DNA from 3 places in the Citrobacter sp. GW821-FHT07H02 genome. Region 2 is predicted to be linked to each of the others. Evidence: predicted binding sites of a transcription regulator. Region 2 holds the regulator's gene; each other region holds the start of a gene.
What was found. The regulator CRP, encoded in region 2, controls carbon source genes, mostly activating them, when cyclic AMP is high. The targets are predictions, from matches to a motif close to ATGTGANNNNNNTCACAT.
Positions count from the first base shown of each region.

Region 1: mlc (sugar metabolism global transcriptional regulator Mlc) is a predicted target of CRP. The motif match lies at 1,458-1,475, and genes of this name have one in related genera.
Region 3: AC07NP_RS12550 (YfcZ/YiiS family protein) is a predicted target of CRP. The motif match lies at 2,674-2,691, and genes of this name have one in related genera.

Region 1 covers NZ_JBWKPZ010000005.1:166,995-171,276, reverse strand. The annotation lists gene ynfM (multidrug efflux MFS transporter YnfM/SxtP(Kp)) at 1-315, opposite strand, end outside; gene ynfL (multidrug efflux transcriptional activator YnfL/SxtR(Kp)) at 536-1,435, shown strand; gene mlc (sugar metabolism global transcriptional regulator Mlc) at 1,564-2,784, shown strand; gene bioD (dethiobiotin synthase) at 2,910-3,605, shown strand; gene clcB (voltage-gated ClC-type chloride channel ClcB) at 3,561-4,282, opposite strand, start outside.
Region 2 covers NZ_JBWKPZ010000002.1:381,164-385,445, forward strand. The annotation lists gene AC07NP_RS04885 (YccS/YhfK family putative transporter) at 1-2,035, opposite strand, end outside; gene crp (cAMP-activated global transcriptional regulator CRP) at 2,087-2,719, opposite strand; gene AC07NP_RS04895 (OsmC family protein) at 3,028-3,432, shown strand; gene AC07NP_RS04900 (phosphoribulokinase) at 3,479-4,282, opposite strand, start outside.
Region 3 covers NZ_JBWKPZ010000010.1:134,789-139,070, forward strand. The annotation lists gene fadJ (fatty acid oxidation complex subunit alpha FadJ) at 1-797, opposite strand, end outside; gene fadI (acetyl-CoA C-acyltransferase FadI) at 797-2,107, opposite strand; gene AC07NP_RS12550 (YfcZ/YiiS family protein) at 2,285-2,569, opposite strand; gene fadL (long-chain fatty acid transporter FadL) at 2,941-4,281, shown strand.

The DNA.
Region 1 (4,282 bases), on a different contig from region 2:
CACCATCACCGGTTTGCGGCCGATGGCATCGGAAAGTGGGCCGGTAAACAGCAAACCGATGGCCAGCATGGCGGTCGAGATGGAAAGCGAGATACTGCTGTTGGCTGGCGATACGCCAAACTCATGGGACAGCACAGGCAAAATTGGCTGTACGCAATAGAGTAGGGCGAATGTCGCCAGTCCGGCAGAAAAAAGCGCCAGTGTGACGCGCATAAACGGGGCGGTGCCGCGTTTTATAAATTGATTTGGCTGGGAAATAATCTGTTCATCAACATCGCTTGCCGGGGCGGTATCGACAATAGTAGTACGGCTCACGTGAAATCCTTGCTTAGCATCCCCGTAGTTGAGGTGACGGGCATGACCACCTGTAAAACTGACTCCTTAAGCCATTTTTCGCGCCATTTGGGTCTGGGAATGTGTCCATCCCCTATCCAGACGGGCTGCAACTATAACGGCTGAAGAATCAGACTTAAGAGTAGGAAAATCAAAATATTCTGTCTAATATATTAATAATCTCAAATAATACTTTTAAAATATGAATATTGAGTTGCGTCACTTACGCTATTTTGTGGCGGTTGCGGAAGAACTGCATTTTGGTCGCGCCGCCGCCCGTCTTAATATTTCGCAACCGCCGCTGAGCCAGCAGATTCAGATCCTTGAGCAGCAGGTTGGGGCGCGGCTGTTGGCGCGAACCAATCGCAGCGTGGCGTTGACGGCCGCCGGGCGGCAGTTTTTGGCCGACAGTCGGCAAATTTTGGGGCTGGTCAATGAGGCTGCGGCGCGGGCGGAGCGTCTGCATCAGGGAGAGGCGGGCGAATTACGCATCGGTTTCACCTCCTCTGCGCCCTTTATTAAGGCGGTCTCCGATACCCTTTCCGGGTTTCGCATGGAATTTCCTGATGTACACATGCAGACCCGCGAAATGAATACCCGTGAGCAGATTGCGCCGCTGAGTGAGGGGGCGCTGGATATGGGATTGCTGCGCAATACGCTGCTTCCGGATACGCTGAACCGGGAGGTGATACTGCATGAACCGTTGATGGCGATGATCCCGCGCGAGCATCGTCTGGCGCAAAAACCGGTGGTGACGTTGGTCGAATTGGCGAAAGAGCCGTTTGTCTTTTTTGATCCCCACGTCGGGACAGGTTTGTATGACGATATCCTCGGGCTGATGCGTCGCTATAACCTGACGCCGGTCATCACCCAGGAGGTCGGGGAGGCGATGACCATCATTGGGCTGGTGGCGGCGGGGCTGGGCGTTTCGATTCTGCCCGCCTCTTTTAAACGCGTGCAGATTGATGAAATGTGCTGGATACCGATCGCTGAAGCCGATGCTGTGTCGGAAATGTGGCTGGTCTGGCCGAAACACCATGAGCAAAGTCATGCCGCGCAACGGTTTCGTCATCAGTTGTTATCCGCAGTAAGTCGTGCTTAATTTAGTTTAAAAAGCGGTAATAATGTGCGGTAAATCACACGGCTACGCAAAAATTTGACGGCAAGTGTTGAAGTCCTTCACCATAGCCTACAGATTATTTCGGAGCGCGAAAATAAAGGGAGTCAGAGGTGGTTGCTGATAGTCAGCCTGGGCATATCGATCAAATCAAGCAGACCAACGCGGGCGCGGTGTATCGCCTGATTGATCAGCTCGGACCGGTATCGCGTATTGATCTTTCTCGCCTTGCGCAATTGGCGCCTGCCAGTATTACAAAAATTGTCCGCGAAATGCTTGAAGCGCATTTAGTGCAGGAGCTGGAGATCAAAGAAGCGGGTAGCCGTGGTCGTCCTGCTGTTGGGCTGGTGGTGGAAACCGAAGCCTGGCACTACCTGTCTATCCGCATCAGTCGCGGAGAGATTTTCCTCGCCTTGCGCGACCTGAGCAGCAAGCTGGTTGTGGAGGAGTGTCTTGAACTTCCCCTTGTTGCCGACCTTCCGCTGCTTGATCGTATCATCACGCTGGTCGATCAGTTTTTTATCCGTCATCAACAGCAACTTGAGCGGTTAACCTCTATCGCCGTCACCATGCCAGGCATTATTGATACTGAGAATGGCATCGTCCACCGTATGCCGTTTTATGATGATGTCAAAGAGATGGCGCTGGGTGAAACGCTGGTGCAGCATACCGGTGTGCCGGTCTATATTCAGCATGATATCAGCGCATGGACGATGGCCGAGGCGCTGTTCGGCGCATCGCGCGGCGCGCGCGATGTTATTCAGGTGGTGATTGATCACAACGTGGGGGCGGGCGTCATCACCGATGGTCATTTGCTGCATGCGGGGAGCAGTAGCCTGGTTGAGATCGGTCATACGCAGGTGGATCCCTACGGTAAACGCTGCTATTGCGGTAATCACGGCTGTCTGGAAACCATTGCCAGCGTGGACAGCGTCCTCGAACTGGCGCAATTACGCCTCAATCAGTCGATGAGTTCTACGCTGCACGGCCAACCATTAACGGTGGACTCACTGTGTCAGGCTGCCCTCGAAGGGGATTTGCTGGCGAAGGATATCATCAGCGGCGTCGGAAGCCATGTGGGGCGTATTCTGGCCATCATGGTGAATTTATTTAATCCGCAAAAAATCCTGATCGGTTCTCCGTTAAGCAAAGCGGCGGATATTCTTTTCCCCGCCATTGCCGACAGCATACGCCAGCAAGCGCTCCCGGCATACAGTAAGAACATTGTCGTTGAAAGCACGCAGTTTTCAAATCAGGGGACGATGGCGGGCGCGGCGTTGGTAAAAGATGCGATGTATAACGGCTCTTTGTTGATTCGTCTATTACAGGGTTAACATTTTTTCACTGTCGTACGAAAAATTGCGCTATCTCAAGCCGATCCCCCTTGTCATACCTTAGACTTTCTCCACTGTATTATTTTCCTGGCTTATATTTTTGAAGCATAACGGTGGAGTTAGTGATGCTGAAGCGTTTCTTTATTACAGGTACAGACACTTCTGTTGGGAAGACAGTGGTTTCCCGCGCATTACTACAAGCGTTAGCGTCAGGGGGTAAAACTGTCGCGGGTTACAAACCGGTCGCCAAAGGAAGCAAAGAGACCCCTGAAGGGCTGCGCAACAAAGATGCGCTGGTGCTGCAGAGCGTCTCTTCGATTGAATTGCCTTATGAGGCCATCAACCCGATTGCGTTAAGCGAAGATGAAAGTAGCGTGGCGCACAGTGGTCCTGTCAATTACACCTTGCTGTCCAATGGGTTGGCGAGTCTGAGCGAAAAGGTGGATCACGTTGTTGTGGAAGGCACAGGAGGATGGCGGAGTCTGATGAATGACCTTCGTCCATTATCCGAGTGGGTCGTGCAGGAGCAACTCCCGGTACTGATGGTGGTGGGGATCCAGGAAGGCTGCATCAACCATGCGCTGTTGACGGCGCAGGCCATTGCCAATGATGGGCTGCCTTTAATGGGATGGGTCGCAAACCGAATCAACCCAGGCCTTGCGCATTATGCAGGAATCATTGATGTGCTCGGTAAAAAAATCCCTGCACCTTTGATTGGCGAACTGCCGTATCTTCCTCGTGCAGAGCAGCGTGAACTTGGGCAGTACATCCGCATGTCAATGCTTGGCAGCGTGCTGTCGGTAGATAGAGTCGTGGCGTAACGTTCGCGATAATACCGACGCGATTACGCAAGCCATCAGCAGTCCGGGGAGTAAACGATATTCCCCGGTCATTTCACAAATCATCAGCGTAGACATTATTGGCGCATGCGTAGTGGCCGCCAGTAGCGTCGCCATCCCCGTTAATCCCAGCAGAATCGCTATTTCATCCGGGCCCGGAAGCCAGATCCCCCACAAACGACCAAACAGCATACCGATTGACAGACCGACGAACAGGGTGGGGGTAAACACGCCGCCGGGTGCGCCGGAACCGCTACTGGCAAGCACGGCCAGCAATTTACAGATGAAGATCCCGGCAATCACGGAAAGCAGCGGTGGGGATAACAAAAAGGATTGCACTACGCTATAGCCATTTCCCCAGACGGTTGGCGTCAACAGAGAAAGTAATCCGACCGCCAGTCCCCCCAACGCCAGTTGCCAGGGCGGCGTTAGCTGAAGCCGTAAAAAAACATTGTGAGCCGCCGTCATTGACCACGTCAGCAACGGACCGCAGAGACCGGCGACCAGCCCCATACTGATAATCAGGGCGTATTCCCGCATATGCAGATCGAGTGACAGGTGAACCGTATAAAGCAGCGCGCTGTTGTCGTTGAGTACATGAGTCGTTAGCAACGCCACAACGGCAGAGATCACAACCGGCCCCAGTGACGCCAGCATTA
Region 2 (4,282 bases):
GTTGACGCCAGGCGACCGACGAAATGGTGTGCATGGTGTTCAGGTGGCCCAGTATGCGCTGCAGGTGTTGTTCCAGGGTACTTAATGGCCCATGGGAGAGCGTCTCTGGCGCTTCCAGAATATTCACATCGCCAGAACTGCCCGGTCCGTCATACTCCAGACGCTGCTGGCAGCGCTGGAGCGCAATTTCGCACGATTCCAGATAGCGTTGCGCAAGGTCTGGCGTCAGCATCGTATGTTCCCGCGCCAGTGTGGTCATTGCATTGATGTGCTCGACAATAAACTGGCTGTGCGTTACCCACAGTTTCATATCTGCCAGATAGTGCGCGTTAAATCCGGGTTCCTGCATGGACTGATTCAGCGAGTTGTACAGCGTGTTGTGCGCCTGATTGACACGCATACGCTGATACGCGAGCGGCGTTGCCTGTGGATTGCTGCTGAGGATCAGGCGGATGGCTTCCTGGTCAGCTTCCAGCGCGTCGTGGGCGTTTTTGCGCAACAGACCGCTCTGCCACTGCGGCCAGAGCCAGACCGTTCCGCCAAACGCGATCAGGCAGCCAATCACCGTATCAATAAACCGCGGCACAATGTACTGCTCGCCATTTAACGTCAGCAATTGCAGGGTATACACCGCAGTGACCGTAAACCCAACCGTTGCCCAGCCGTAGTTTTTACGAATGATCAGATAACTCACCAGCGTAATGACCAGCATGCCCGCCAGCGTGAAGCCTTCAGGGATGTGGAAGTGTAGCGTCACACCCGCAATCACCAGTCCAACCAGCGTGCCCGCCGAACGGTGTAGTATGCGAACCCGCGTCGCGCCGTAGCCGTTTTGCGTTACAAACAGCACCGTCATCAGGATCCAGTACGGTTTCGGCAGATGTAACGCGCTGCCCATCAGGCTGGCGATACTCAGCATTACGCTGATGCGCCCGGCATTTCGCAAAGCGGGCGATTTGAAGGACAGATAGTTTTTTAGGGCCGGGATCAGCGGGAGTCGGCGTTGTTTATCCGCCATCAGGTCGCGGGCATAGAGTGGGCGTTGGGTCCGCAATACACGGGCAATGCGGCTAAAGTGCCAGTAACAGAACTGACCCACCGGGTTATCGGGATGCTGGTTGGCGATTTTCTCCAGCGCGCCAATCTGCTTTTCCATGCTAAAGCGAGTCGGCAGGCGGTGATACAGAATGTCATCCGCCAGGATGCGCAAGCGCGCAGCGACCGTTTGCGCGTTCCAGCGAATCACCTGCTCCGCATGGCTGCGTTCGACCAGCTTTTGCACCTCTTCTGGCTGATGCAGACTGACGGAGATATGTTCCTGTAAGTCCAGCGCTTCCTGGAAGGCCCGCAGCAGGCGTTTATATTCATTATTGTGATGTGCCGACAGCATGTGCATTTGCTGGTAACACTGGGTGATGAGATCCACCGCCTTCTGTTGGCGTACCAACAAGGGCGGCAGCGCTTTTTCAGGATCGGCATGCTGGGTGAGCAGACTGTATTTGGCTTCGCAGTAGTCGGCCAGCTCGCGGTACAACAAACTGAGTGACTCGCGTAGCGGTTGTTCACGCCAGAGCCAGAACCAAAACCAGTTAAAAAGCCCGTACCACAGGGTGCCCAGGGCATAGATCAGCAACGGCTCCCAGACGGGCATGTTACCGGCCAGGCTTAGCGTGAAAATAGCGGCGATAAGCGAGGCAGGCAGGAGTCGGGCATGCAAGGCGCTGAGTTCCGCCGTCACGCCAAGAATCAGCGTTAAACCCGTCAGAATCAGCGGTAGCGGTATTGCTTGCGCGAGCAGTAGCTGCATGGCCAGGCTGCATCCGGCAAACAGCGATGCGCCAATGACTAAGCGTTTGAAAAAGCGTTTGTGGGGAGTATCAAGCCCGGCAATGTTGCAGCAGGCGGGAACGAGAGAAAAGAGCAATCCCAGATGCAACTGGCCAATGATAAGGCCGATCGCCACAGGCAAACACAGCACCAGCGTTTGCCGCAGTGCGTAGTTGATTTCAGGGTGATAAATCAGTCTTCGCCACATCGGTGCCAACAAAAATGGCGCATTACAGGGTAATACGCCATTTCGACGGGGTTAACGAGTGCCGTAGACGACGATGGTCTTACCGTGCGCGGAGATCAGGTTCTGATCTTCCAGCATTTTCAGAATACGACCAACGGTTTCGCGAGAACAGCCAACGATCTGACCGATCTCCTGACGGGTGATTTTGATTTGCATGCCGTCCGGGTGAGTCATCGCATCGGGTTGCTTCGCCAGGTTCAGCAGAGTCTGAGCGATACGACCAGTTACGTCGAGGAAGGCAAGGTTGCCGACTTTTTCGGACGTAACTTGCAGGCGACGAGCCATCTGGGAAGACAGGCGCATCAGAATATCCGGGTTCACCTGGATCAGTTGGCGAAATTTTTTGTAGGAGATTTCAGCGACTTCACAGGCCGTTTTTGCACGTACCCATGCACTGCGTTCCTGGCCTTCTTCAAACAGGCCTAATTCGCCAATGAAATCGCCCTGATTCAGATAAGAAAGGATCATCTCTTTCCCTTCTTCGTCTTTAATCAGCACTGCCACTGAGCCTTTAACGATGTAGTACAACGTTTCTGCTTTTTCACCCTGGTGAATCAGCGTGCTCTTCGACGGGTACTTATGAATGTGGCAATGAGACAAGAACCATTCGAGAGTCGGGTCTGTTTGCGGTTTGCCAAGCACCATGCGCGGTTATCCTCTGTTATAAGCTGTCTCCAGAGCCAGAAAACGACGCTGTCTCTGGGGTTGCCAAAATATGCTTCCCGCTGCCAGGGAAGGGGGCTGCTAAAAATGTACTGCAGCCTGTAATGTGATGTCCTCTGCATACATGCAGTACGTCAATGTATTACTGTAGCATCCTGACTGTTTTAGCATAGCTTTCGCCGTGTGTCTCCTGGTGTCTCGCTTCAGCATGATGCAGGTCGCCTTCCATTGCGAGATTTGTTATGTCCGCGTAATCTGTCAGGAAAATTGAAACATTGGAGTTACGAAATATGCAAGCGCGTGTGAAATGGGTCGAAGGGCTAACCTTCCTGGGAGAGTCTGCTTCCGGCCACCAAATTTTGATGGATGGTAACTCCGGTGATAAAGCGCCGAGTCCGATGGAAATGGTGTTAATGGCCGCGGGTGGCTGCAGTGCGATTGATGTGGTGTCTATTCTGCAAAAGGGACGCCAGGATGTGACCAACTGCGAAGTGAAGCTCACTTCCGAGCGTCGTGAAGAGGCGCCGCGCCTGTTCACGCATATCAATCTGCATTTCATTGTGACTGGCAATGACCTGAAAGACGCCGCCGTTTCGCGCGCTGTTGATCTTTCTGCAGAAAAATATTGTTCTGTTGCGTTGATGCTGGAAAAAGCGGTGAATATCACGCACTCATACGAAGTGATTGCCGCGTGATCTCAGGTTGCCGGAGGGCGTGACGCTTATCCGGCAACGCTGCGCATTATTCGATTTTTTTGCCTTCCATCAGTCGCTGAACCAGCGGCAGCATAATCAACTCCATCGCCAGTCCCATTTTGCCGCCCGGCACGACTAATGTATTGATGTGGGAAATGAATGAACCCTGAAGCATCGCCAGCAACCAGGGAAAATCGATCCCTTCCAGATTACGAAAATGAATAACGACAAAGCTCTCGTCTAATGACGGGATGCCTTTTGCCGCAAAGGGATTCGAGGTGTCTACCGTGGGTACACGCTGGAAGTTAATATGCGTACGGGAGAACTGCGGGGTGATGTAGTTGATGTAATCATCCATTGAGCGAACCACCGAATCCATCACCGCCTCGCGGGAGTGTCCGCGCTCGCTGGTGTCGCGGATCAGTTTTTGTATCCACTCCAGGTTCACGATCGGTACTACGCCAACCAGTAAATCCACATGGCGCGCCACGTTATGGTGCGGCGTCACTACGCCGCCGTGCAGCCCTTCATAGAACAGGACGTCGGTCGGTTCAGGCAAGGGTTGCCACGGCGTGAAGGTTCCCGGCACCTGATTCCACGGTACTGCTTCATCGTAGGTATGCAGATATTTCCGCGACTGGCCTTTGCCCACTTGTCCGTACTCGCTGAACGTTTGTTCCAGCAGGCCAAAATCATTGGCTTCGGGGCCGAAATAACTGATATGCCGCCCGGCGTCCCGCGCTTTGCGGATCGCCATGTCCATTTCCGGGCGGGTATAGCGGTGAAAACTGTCGCCTTCCACCTCGGCGGCACGCAGATTTAACTGTGAAAAAATTTTACGGAACGCGAG
Region 3 (4,282 bases), on a different contig from region 2:
TACCCGCTGCTGCTCCCCTGCGCCAGCCCGGTTTCTAACACGTCAAGAATACGGTCGGTGGCAGGATAGTTACCCTGCGTTTTCTGCGCCGTCTGTTTCCTGACCATACGAAATAACAGTGCACGCCCCAGCGGGCCTGCAAGAATGCGTTCACGAATCGGTAATTCACGATGCGCAGACCGATCCTGTTTGGCTAACTCAACAGCGGCTTCCAGCAAAATGGAATGGGGAACAACCTCATCCACCAGCCCCGCCTTCAGCGCCTGTTTGGCACGCAGTTGCTTGCCGGTGAGGATCATATCCAGCGCGGTACTTACCCCGACCAGGCGCGGCAGTCGCTGCGTGCCGCCCGAGCCAGGCAACAGCCCAAGCTGTACTTCCGGCAGGCCCAGAACTGTTTTTGCATCATCGGTACAAATGCGCTGATGACAGGCCAGCGCCATCTCAAGCCCCCCGCCCAGACACGCACCATGAATGGCGGCAATGACCGGGATTGGCAACGCGTTAATTTCGGACATTATCTGCTGGCCCTGACGTGCGAGGGTTTCAGCCTCCTGAGCGCTGCGGCAATGACCAATCATATTAATATCGGCGCCAGCAATAAAATTATCTGGCTTTGCAGAAATGAACACCACACCCCGCAATGCTTTGTTTTCACGGATTTGTTTCAGAATGGCGCGAACCTGAGCCGCAAATTCTGCTTTTAAGGTGTTCATCTTTTCGCCGGGAACGTCCATAGAAACGACGGCGACATTATCCAGACGCACGTTAAGCGTAAAAGCCGATGTCATTTCCATTATTCCGCCTCCAGAACCATTGCCGCACCCAGACCACCCGCCGCGCAGGCAGTAACTAAACCGAAGCCCCCGCCCCGACGCCGTAATTCGTGTAATGTCTGGGTGATCATGCGTGCACCTGTGGCGGCAAACGGGTGACCATAGGCAATCGACCCGCCCAGCACGTTGAATTTGCTGTCATCCACTTCACCGGTTGCATGTGCCCGTCCCAAAACGTCACGGGCAAAACGTTCGCTGCCAAGCAGTTGAATATTGGCCAGCGTCTGGGCGGCAAACGCTTCATGCATGTCAATAAGCGTTAAATCGGCCATCGTTAATCCAGCACGCTCCAGAGCCAGCGGTGTAGACCATGCGGGACCCAATAACATGTCCTGCCACACATCAATGGCGGTAAAGGCGTAGCTGCGCAGATACCCCAACGGGACCAGTCCCAGTTCCCGGGCGCGAGATTCCGTCATTAAAATAACGGCAGCCGCACCGTCCGTCAGCGGCGTGCTGTTAGCCGCCGTCACAGTACCGTGTTTTTTGTCGAACGCGGGACGCAGTTTGGCGTAATCAGCCAGCGTAGAGTTACCGCGAATATTATTGTCTTCTGAGAAAGGATCGTTAAAGGGCGGCGCCCAGGTAGTCATGACTTCATCCGCTAACTTACCTTCGGCCCACGCCTGAGCGGCACGCTGGTGAGAACGGTGCGCCAGCGCATCCTGCTGTTCACGGGTAATGCCATACGTTTTCGCCATTTGTTCGGCGGTATCCCCCATCCGCAACCCCGTCGAATACTCCGCCACGGCAGGAGGAACCGGCATCAGGTCGCGTAAACGCAGGCGGGAAAAGAGTTTGAGTCGCTGACCGGTCGTTCTGGCTTTATTGACGTCCACCAGCACGCGCGCCAGCTTTTTGCTCACACCAATGGGCAACACGGAGGAAGAATCGGCCCCACCGGCAATACCCGCACGGATAGTGCCCGTTATCAGGCTCTCGGCCACATTCGCCACCGCCTGAAAACTGGTCGCACAGGCCCGGCTCACGCTGTAGGCGTCCGTATGAACGTTCATCCCGGTACCCAGCACGATTTCGCGCGCAATGTTTGGCGCTTCAGGCATTTGTACAACCTGGCCAAAAACCAGTTGTTCAATCACGTCGGGGGGGATTTCACTGCGCGCCAGCAATTCACCTACCACCATTTTCCCCAAATCAACGGCGGGAATGCCATGAAATGCAGTAGCCTGCCGGGCAAACGGTGTACGTAAACCGCTGACAATGGCAATACGATCGCCCTGACGGGTGACCAGTGGTAAAGCCTGACTCATAACACTCCCCTGTAAAAAATATTTTAAGTGGTCTGACCTGATCACAGTCTTAACCAATTTTTTACATTTAGCCAAGGGGAGACATTAGAAAGTGCGAGCTATGGCACAGTGAATAGTTACATAGCGTTACGAAAACACCCCTGCCAGTATTTGACAAGGGTGTTTGAAAGGAGGGGATTAACGCAAGCCCAGCTGGAAGATCAGCGTTTCAGCTTCGCAGGCGAAGACAAAATCGATATCCAGACGCACACCTTCAGACTCTTCAGTAAAAGTGGAGGTGATTTGGCAAGGTTCGGATTCCACGCTACGCGCTTTCTCCGTCAACGCAGCCAGCGTTTCTTCAGCTTGCGCGCGGTTCGCGAACACACGGCTGTACGACGCGGTGCAGTCGGAGTTGTCCATAATGGTCCCAACGTCCATACAGCAGCAAACCGGGGTTTCATCAGCACTGCATTTACTCATTGTAGATTTCCTCTGTATTCGCACCATAGGTGCCAGATAAACGCTGGGGATATTTTACGCTCCCGCCATTCACCTCTCCAGTCGTTAATGATGTGAAATGGGATAAGTGAGCGAAATCACACTTAAAAATGATCTAAAACAAAAATCACCTAAACGGGTGAGTGCGCATACCCCCAATTTTGCCAGCTGGATCGCGTTTCTAAGATCACAATTGAAAAATTTTATAAACATACTTGCAACATTCTATCTGGTCAGACCTATACTCTCGCCACTGGTCTGATTTCTCTGTCGTACCTCAGACCCTACACTTCGCGCTCCTGTTACGGCATGTAACATTGTTTGAATAAAAATAAATCAATGAGGTTATGGTCATGAGCCAGAAAACCCTGTTTACAAAGTCTGCTCTCGCAGTCACAGTGGCAATCATCTCCACACAGGCCTGGTCTGCAGGCTTTCAGTTAAACGAATTTTCTTCCTCTGGCCTTGGCCGGGCCTATTCGGGCGAAGGTGCTATCGCAGACGACGCGGGTAACGTCAGTCGTAACCCTGCGTTAATCACCATGTTCGATCGCCCGACGTTCTCAGCCGGTGCTGTGTATATCGATCCTGATGTTAATATTAGCGGACGTTCGCCGTCAGGTCGTAGTCTGGACGCAGATAACATCGCGCCAACTGCCTGGGTTCCGAACGTACATTTCGTTGCGCCAATTAACGATCAGTTTGGTATCGGGGCATCTATTACCTCTAACTACGGTCTGGCCACCGAGTTTAACGATACTTACACCGCAGGTTCAGTTGGCGGTACGACCGACCTCGAAACCATGAACATGAATTTAAGCGGCGCGTATCGCTTAAATGAAAGCTGGAGCTTTGGTCTCGGTCTGAATGCCGTCTATGCCCGCGCTAAAATTGATCGCTATGCCGGTGACTTAGGTCAACTGGTTGCGGGTCAGATTATGCAGTCTCCTCTCGGGCAGACCCCGCAAGGCCAGCAATTGGCAGCGACAGCAAACGGTATCCCAAGCGACACCAATATTGCTCACCTGAACGGTAATCAGTGGGGCTTTGGCTGGAACGCCGGTATCCTTTATGAAGTCGACAAAAACAACCGCTACGCATTAACCTACCGTTCTGAAGTGAAAATCGACTTCAAAGGTAACTACAGTAGCGATCTGAACAGTGGACTCAACAGTTTTGGCCTCCCAATCCCGACCGCCACTGGCGGTTCAACCCAGTCAGGCTATTTAACGCTAAACCTGCCTGAAATGTGGGAAATCTCCGGTTATAACCGCGTTGCGCCGCAATGGGCGATTCACTATAGCCTGGCGTACACCAGCTGGAGTCAGTTCCAGGAGCTGAAAGCGACATCGACCAGTGGCGACACGCTGTTCCAGAAAGATGAAGGCTTTAAAGATGCTTACCGTATCGCGTTAGGTACCACCTATTATTACGATGATAACTGGACGTTCCGCACCGGTATCGCGTTTGATGATAGCCCAGTCCCGGCCGATAAGCGTTCCATCTCTATTCCGGATCAGGACCGTTTCTGGCTGAGCGCAGGTACGACTTACGCCTTCAATAAAGATGCCTCTATTGATGTCGGCGTCTCTTACATGCACGGTCAAAGCGTTACGATCAACGAAGGCCCATACCAGTTCGAATCTGAAGGTAAGGCCTGGCTGTTCGGCACCAACTTTAACTACGCGTTCTAAG